2 regions of the Turicibacter sp. TJ11 genome follow, and region 1 is predicted to be linked to the other one. Evidence: predicted binding sites of a transcription regulator. Region 1 holds the regulator's gene; the other holds the start of a gene.
What was found. The regulator HrcA, encoded in region 1, represses chaperone genes, less so after heat shock. The targets are predictions, from matches to a motif close to TTTTAGCACTNNNNNNNNNNNAGTGCTAAAA.

Region 1 (4,446 bases):
TTTGAACAGCTGGGATACGAGTTGATCCACCTACTAATAAAACTTGATCTAAGTCATTAGCTGTCATTTTAGCATCTTTTAATGCTTGACGAACTGGTCCCATTGTACGTTCTACTAATGTTGCTGTCATTGCATCAAATTGTGCACGTGATAATGTTTTTTCTAAGTGTAATGGTCCTGTTGCATTCATTGAGATGAATGGTAATGAAATTTGAACTGAAGTTACACCTGATAAGTCTTTTTTCGCTTTTTCAGCTGCATCTTTTAAACGTTGCATTGCCATTTTATCTGCTGATAAATCAACACCCGTTTCTGCTTTGAATTCTTTTACTAACCAATCAATGATCACTTGGTCGAAGTCATCTCCACCTAAACGGTTATCTCCGGCAGTTGCTAATACTTCGAATGTTCCATCTGCTAAGTCTAAGATTGAAACGTCGAATGTTCCTCCACCTAAATCGTATACTAAGATGATTTGTTCTTTATCTGTTTTATCTAATCCGTATGCTAATGCTGCTGCAGTTGGTTCGTTGATGATACGTTTAACATCTAATCCTGCGATTTTCCCTGCATCTTTCGTTGCTTGACGCTCAGCATCGTTAAAGTAAGCTGGTACAGTGATAACTGCTTCAGTTACTGGTTCACCTAAGTAAGCTTCAGCTGTTGCTTTTAAGTTTTGTAAAATGATCGCTGAGATTTCTTGTGGTGTATATTCTTTTCCTTCAATAGTCACTTTATGGTTTGTTCCCATATGACGTTTGATAGACATGATTGTGTTAGGGTTTGTGATTGCTTGACGTTTAGCTACGTCACCTACTTGACGCTCGTCACCTTTAAATGAAACAACAGATGGTGTTGTACGTAACCCTTCTGGATTAGCAATAACTTTTGCTTCTCCACCTTCCATAACAGAAACACATGAGTTTGTTGTTCCTAAGTCGATACCAATAATTTTACCCATAGAGATTCATCCTCCTTGATCTATTTTTTATTCGCTAACTTTAACCATTGATGGTCGAATGACACGATCTTTTAGCTTATATCCTTTTTGTAATTCTTGTAAAACCATACCTGATTCTACACCTTCTACAGCTTCTTGCATTACCGCTTGATGAACAGTTGGGTCAAAGGCTACACCCTCTGCTTCAATCGCTTCAACTCCTTCTTGTTTTAGAGCTTCCACTAATTGAGTATGGATCATTTTAAATCCTGTTAAGAATGTTTTTGTATTCTCATCCTCAACTGTTGATGATAACGCGCGTTCGAAGTTATCAATAGCTGGAATAATATTTGTAGCTAATGATTGAGAACGATATTTCGTTTCACGAGCACGTTCTTCGTTCATACGGCGTTTGAAGTTTTCAAGTTCAGCCGCATTACGTAACAATTGATCTTTTAAGTCTTCAATTTGTTGTTTTAAGCTTTCTGTTTCATCAATCGTTTCACACTCATCTTCTTGGCAGCACGTTGATTCTAAAGCTTCTGTTTGTTCCTCATTTAATTCCTCAACTGATTGGGCATCTTTATTCAATCGTCCCACCTCCTATTTATATAAATCAGACATGATACGAGCAACATGTTCAAGAAGAGGGATAATTTTACGATATTCCATTCGAGTTGGACCTAATACCGCAATCTTTCCATATTCTTGATCACTAATTTGATAAGGAACCGTAATTAATGTACAATTCTCCATCGCTTTAATTTCGTTCTCTTGTCCAATTTTAACTGTTAATTGATGGCCACCTTCATCGGCCTCTATTACTTTAACAATTTCATCTGCTTCTATCATATTAAATAAACGATAAGCTTTTTCTAAATCGTTAAATTCAGGTTGTTTTAAAATATTTGACTTCCCACTCAAAATATAATTTTGTTGATTTAATGATTGGGATAAAAGTTGTAGCATCGCGTACATAATCTCTTCTTTATAGGAGATAAAATCATGTAGTTGATTTTCAAAACTCTCTGTCAACTTTTCTTGAACATGACCAATATACTCTCCTACTAATAACTCATCGAGTGCCTTAATAATGCTTTCCATTCTAGTGATGTCAATATTAGTTGGAAGGGTGATTGTTCGGCTTTCAACATGCCCTTGATCAGTAATCAAGACAAATACCGCTTGACGATCTGAAATCGGAACAAATTGAATTTTTTTAACTCGACTATAATCACGTGATGGACCGAGTAAGATCGATGTATAATTGGTTAAACTAGACAAAAGCTTAACAGCTTCTTTAATTGTCGTCTCACGTTCAAACTGTTTCTTTTCTAACAATTGTTTAAATATCCCTACTTCTGGTGTTGTCTCAATCGGTTCTTGATTTACAATAAAATCTACATAGTATCGATATCCCTTTTGACTCGGAACACGTCCACTTGATGTATGAGTTTTTTCAATAAAACCTAAATCCTCAAGATCAGCCATATCATTACGAATGGTTGCCGCTGAAAAATTCAAATCTTCTTTTTTAGAGAGGATTCGAGAGCCAACAGGTTGTGCAGTTTGTATGAACTCTTCTACAATTGCCTTTAAAACTAATATTTGACGTTCTGTTAGCAATGTAAACACCTCTTTTAGCACTCGTTCATCTTAAGTGCTAATATCATTATATATAAATCAATTAGCACTGTCAACACCATAGTGCTAATTTTTTAGTTTTTTATGGATTTCATTTCGTTTTAACACTCCAAATTTATTTTTAACAATTAACAGTTATGAAAAAAGAGGGTCATACATAGTATGCCCTCTTTTTTATGTTTCATTATTTATTTGATTGAATTAATGATAATAATGATGCTTTAGGTTGGAATCCAACTGTTTGTTGAACCGCTTGTCCGTCTTTGAATAAAATTAATGTTGGGATTGACATTACTTTATACTCAGCAGCTACTGATTGGCAATTATCAACGTTAACTTTTACGATTTTCACTGTTCCTTCTAATTCTGTAGCTAACTCATCTAAAACTGGAGCGATCATTTTACATGGTCCACACCAATCTGCATAGAAATCAACTAAAACTAATCCGCTGCTGATTTCTTGAGCAAATGTTTCTTCTGTTGCATAAATAACTGACATATTTATTCCTCCTTACCTACCGATTTATATAAAATTAGTATACCATATTGGCATGAAATTACAAATAGTTTGCACTTTCTTTCATAGTATCTCACACTTATATTTTTACATTCACAATTACTTATACTAAAAAAAGACAAAGATTACGATCAGTAGATAGTTTAAAACCGTTAGAAAACTAACGGTTACAAGCTATTTGATAAATAACGATGTAAAAAGGCTTTTGTTCGCTCTTGCTTTGGATGAATAAAAATTTCTTCAGGTGTTCCTTCTTCTGCAATCACCCCTTGATCCATAAACACCACTCGATCACTGACTTCTTTAGCAAATCCCATTTCATGGGTCACGATAATCATCGTTAATCCTTCATCTGCTAACTGCTTCATGACATCTAAAATGCCACCGACCATTTCTGGATCGAGTGCACTTGTTGGCTCATCAAAAAGTAAAACTTCAGGATCCATACATAACGCTCTTGCAATGCCTACACGTTGTTTTTGGCCACCCGATAATTGAGTGCTACTGCAATCTGCAAATCGTTCCATTCCTACTTTTTTTAAGTAAAACATTGCCTTTTCTTTTGCTTCTTCTTTGCTACGCTTTAAAATTTTAATTTGCCCCATCATGCAATTTTCTAAAACTGTTTTATGATGAAATAAATTAAAATTTTGAAAAACCATTCCTACTTTTGTACGATGATGATTAATATTAATACTTCCTGTTAGGATATCTTTTCCTTGATAAAAGATTTGTCCACTATCTGGGTTTTCTAATAAATTAATACAACGTAATAAGGTTGATTTTCCACTTCCACTTGAACCGATGATGGTAATAACTTCTCCCTTATTGACCTGAAATTCAATATTTTTTAAAACTTCTAAATTCCCAAAATATTTTTTTAATCCATGAATGTTAATGATTTGACTTGCTTCCACTTTAATCCCTCCTTAGCTTAGCGAGTTCGGCATGGTTTGGGATGCTGGAAAAGATGTTTTTGGCATATTCATTTTCTTTTCCACTAATCTTAAAATTTGAGAGGTAATCGTTGTAAGAACTAAATAAATGAGACATGTAATGAAAAAAGTTTCCGAGTATAACATGGCACTTCCAGCTACTGAACGTGATTGGAAGAATAATTCAATTACTCCGATCACGTTTAGCATTGAGCTATCTTTAATATTAACAATAAACTCATTACCGATCGATGGGAATGAATTCTTAATGGCTTGAGGTAAAACGATGTAGATCATCGTCTGCACACTATTCATTCCGATACTACGTGCCGCTTCGACTTGTCCACGTTCAACCGACTGAATTCCAGAACGAATAATCTCTGACATGTAAGCACCTGTATTAACTGAAA
Region 2 (4,446 bases), 530 kb from region 1:
TTCACTCATATCGATACGAACGATATGTTCTTCGCTATCGAATAAAAATTCTGCTAAAGCTTTTGCAATTTCTGTTTTACCAACACCCGTTGGTCCTAAGAATAAGAATGAACCAATAGGTCGATGTGGATCTTTAATTCCAGCACGAGCACGAATAATGGCATCACCAACTAAATCAATCGCATCATCTTGTCCCATGACACGACGTTTTAATTCTTCTTTTAAGTTTAATAATTTTTCACGCTCACCTTGAACAAGTTTTGCAATGGGAATCCCTGTCCATCTTGAAATAATTTCAGCAATTTCTTCTTCTGTTACATTTTCACGAAGTAAGCGAGTTTCTTTTCCTGATTCATCACGCTGCATTTCTTCAACTTCAGCAATTTGTTTTTCTAAACTTGGAATTTTTCCATATTGTAATTCTGCTGCTTTTTCATATTCACCGCGCGCTTGCGCCTCCTCCAATGAACGACGAGCACCTTCTAATTCTTTTTTAAGGTCAGCCACACCATGAATCGCTTGTTTTTCTTTTTCCCATTGTAATTTTAAAACATTTAATTCATCTTTTAAATTTGCTAACTCTTTTTGTAACGCCTCTAAACGTTGCTTACTGTTTTCATCCTTTTCTTTCTTTAATGCTGCCTCTTCAATTTCAAGCTGTGTCACACGACGACTAATACGATCGACTTCTTCTGGTAAAGAGTCAATTTCTGTACGAATCGTAGCACATGCTTCATCAATTAAGTCAATCGCTTTATCCGGCAAGAAACGATCCGTAATGTATCGATCAGATAAAGTAGCTGCAGCGACAATCGCACGGTCAGAAATACTGACACGGTGATGTACCTCAAAACGATCTTTTAACCCACGTAAGATTGAAACCGTATCTTCAACTGTTGGTTCATTGACTTGAACTTTTTGAAAACGTCTTTCTAATGCTGGGTCTTTTTCAATGTATTCACGATATTCTTTTAATGTTGTCGCTCCAATACAGTGTAATTCTCCACGAGCAAGTAATGGTTTTAATAAGTTACCTGCATCCATCGCACCATCAGTACGGCCTGCTCCAACAATCGTATGAATTTCGTCAATGAATAAAATAATACGTCCTTCACTATTTTTCACTTCATTTAAAACGGCTTTTAAACGTTCTTCAAATTCACCACGATATTTAGCCCCTGCAACTAATGCTGCTAAGTCTAATTCAAAAATCACTTTATCTTTTAAACTTTCTGGAACATCTTGACGAACGATACGCCAAGCTAATCCTTCAACAATCGCTGTTTTACCAACCCCAGGTTCGCCAATTAAAACGGGATTATTTTTTGTTTTACGAGATAAAATACGAATTGCTCGACGAATCTCTTCATCACGCCCAATCACCGGATCAATTTTACCTGATTTAACATCTTCTACTAAATCACGTCCGTATTTTTCTAATACTTCATATGTTGCTTCTGGGTTTTGAGTCATCACGCGTGAATTCCCCCTTATCTGTGAAATAATTTCTTTTAAATGTTCTTCATTAATTTCATATTTTTTAATGAGTTGCTTCATTTGATAGTCTTTTGACTCAAGCATCGCTAGTAACACGTGTTCAATCGATAAATAATCATCTTTCCATGCACGAGCATAATCATCGGCTTTTAATAACGCACGATTTAAATCGGCCGATACATAAGGATCACCTGTTGCACCCGTTACAGATGGTTTTTTATCTAAAATTTGTTTTAATTCTTGTAATATATCCTGAATCGGATAACCTGCTCTTGAAAAAACACGTGCAGCTAATCCGTCATTATCTTGTAGTAGTACACTTAATAAATGCGGGGTATCAATCTCTTGATGTTGTAATGAAGTTGCAAGAGACTGTGCATTAACTAAGCCCTGTTGTAACTTTTCAGTCATTTTATTAATATTCATTAAACTCACTCCATTTCTATATCATCTAGGATGATGATATTATCATATCACCTTTTTAGCACTCAGTCAATAAGAGTGCTAATAATTTTGCAATGTGAACGTTTCTCATTTTGAAATTAACACTTTTTAATCAAAATCACCAAATTGCGACAAGCTTACAAGTTCATTTGACATGTTATCTATCTATGCTATCATAGTAAAACGGAGGTGTTTCAATGAAAACAAAGAAATTGATTGTCACAGATTTAGACGGAACAGCATTACAAAATTGGGAAATGCTTGATCCTAAAACAAAAGAAGCGTTAATTGCTGCTAAAGAAGCGGGACACATCGTCGTTATCGCAACAGGACGTCCGGCACGTGCATCGTTACACTTTTATAAGGAGTTAGGATTAGATACACCTATTATTAACTTTAATGGAGCTTATATACATCATCCATCTGATGAAAATTTCGAAGATATCGTCGCTCAAATTCCAACAGAAGTCATTGTGACGTTATTTGATTCAGAGTTAAAAGATTATATCGTCAATGCTTTTTGCGAATATAAGGATCACTTATATGTCTTACATCAAGGAGATACCATCCGTGATTGGTTCCATATTGAAACATGTACATCCGTTAAATACGGACCATTTAAAGAAACATTAGATGAACATCCAAATGGCTTTTTACTAGAAGCAAAGGATGGATATGCTCAAAAAGTAATGGATTTCTTACGTGAAAATTATGGAGATATTATCACGTGTCGTAACTGGGATGGAGACAATAAAAATATTATTGAAGTCTTTAAATCCGATACAAATAAAGCAACAGCTATCGAAAAATTAGCTAAATATTTTAACATTGAACAAAAAGATATCATAGCTTTTGGAGACGGAGATAACGATATTGAAATGTTAACCTACGCTGGAACAGGAATTGCAATGGATAATGCCATCGACAAACTAAAAGCAGTGGCTAACACAACCACAAAATCGAACAAAGAAAGTGGTGTCGCTCACTACATTCACGAATATATTTTAACTCCTAAAAAATAACAAAATAGTTACCTACTAGCGGTGACTGTTTATATATAAGTCCAGATAAATTTTCTTCAGAGAAAATTTTTAGAGCCCTACTAATGGTAGATACATTTTCTTCGAAAATGGCAGGTGCAATGTCAACAACTTAAGAAAATCAAAACATATTCTTCTAGCAAAATGATAGGTTAAATGTCAACTATTCGAGCGAATGATAGTCGCTTGATTTGAAATCATTCCAAATTTAAACTTGTTTATGCTCACTAAGTTGTTGACATTGTGGCAGATGACCCCTGGACTATAAAATGTCTTGATACGGCAAGTAGTCCTTGGTTTTGATAGCCTACCTTAGATGTAGAATACTTATCTGTTTATATATATATAAGGCGAAATATAATTCATGTTTTTTTCTATATACTAGCTATAGTAAAAAAGATTCTGGAAAGAACTTATATCAAAACACTCTCTATGATAAGAGTCCTTTTCAAATCATGTTAAAAGTTTTTCGCCATATATATATAATCTAATTTTTAACTTAAAAAAATCTCACTTAAAAAGTGAGATTTTTTAATTTTATTATTTAACAACGATATTTACTAATTTTCCTGGAACGGCAATTGTTTTTACAATTTCTTTTCCTGCAACGAAGTTTTGAACGTTCTCATGAGCCATTGCTACTTCTAACATATCATCTTTTGAAATGTTAGCAGGCACATCAATACGAGCACGTAATTTACCATTAACTTGAGCAATGATTGTAATCGTATCAGAAACTAATTTTGACTCATCGTATGTTGGCCATGCTTCATATGAAACAGTTCCTTCATGACCTAAAACTGACCAAATTTCTTCTGTCATATGTGGAGCAATTGGATTTAATAATTTAACAAATCCTTCAACGTATTCACGTGGAATACTTGTTGCTTTATATGATTCGTTAATAAAGATCATCATTTGAGCAATGGCCGTATTGAAGCTTAATTTTTCATAATCTTCAGTCACTTTTTTCACTGTCTCATGATAAACTTTATCTAATTTTCCATCATTTTCAGTCACTACTTTTTCAGCTAATGTGTGCTCTGGAGTCACAAATAAACGCCAAACACGATCTAAGAAACGACGGCTTCCGTCTAATCCTTCAGTTGACCAAGCGATCGCTGCATCAAGAGGTCCCATGAACATTTCGTATAAACGTAATGTATCTGCCCCATGAGATTCAACAATATCATCTGGATTTACAACGTTTCCTTTAGATTTTGACATTTTCTCATTGTTTTCACCTAAGATCATTCCTTGGTTGAATAAACGTTGGAATGGTTCTTTTGTTTCAACGACTCCTAAATCGAATAAGACTTTGTGCCAGAAGCGCGCGTATAATAAGTGTAATACCGCATGTTCTGCTCCACCGATGTATAAGTCAACTGGTAACCATTCTTTTAATAATTGTTTAGCTTCTTCCGTGTTTAACCCAACATAGTCTTCACCTTGTTTTAGGATGTAA

Region 2: clpB (ATP-dependent chaperone ClpB) is a predicted target of HrcA. The motif match lies at 1,977-2,007, and genes of this name have one in related genera.

What each region holds. Positions count from the first base shown of each region.
Region 1 covers NZ_CP069349.1:968,925-973,370, forward strand. Annotated here, with positions in the region: gene dnaK (molecular chaperone DnaK) at 1-961, opposite strand, end outside; gene grpE (nucleotide exchange factor GrpE) at 989-1,531, opposite strand; gene hrcA (heat-inducible transcriptional repressor HrcA) at 1,544-2,566, opposite strand; gene trxA (thioredoxin) at 2,769-3,083, opposite strand; gene JRC48_RS04555 (amino acid ABC transporter ATP-binding protein) at 3,269-4,018, opposite strand; gene JRC48_RS04560 (amino acid ABC transporter permease) at 4,031-4,446, opposite strand, start outside.
Region 2 covers NZ_CP069349.1:1,500,999-1,505,444, forward strand. Annotated here, with positions in the region: gene clpB (ATP-dependent chaperone ClpB) at 1-1,923, opposite strand, end outside; gene JRC48_RS07335 (Cof-type HAD-IIB family hydrolase) at 2,139-2,963, shown strand; gene leuS (leucine--tRNA ligase) at 3,522-4,446, opposite strand, start outside.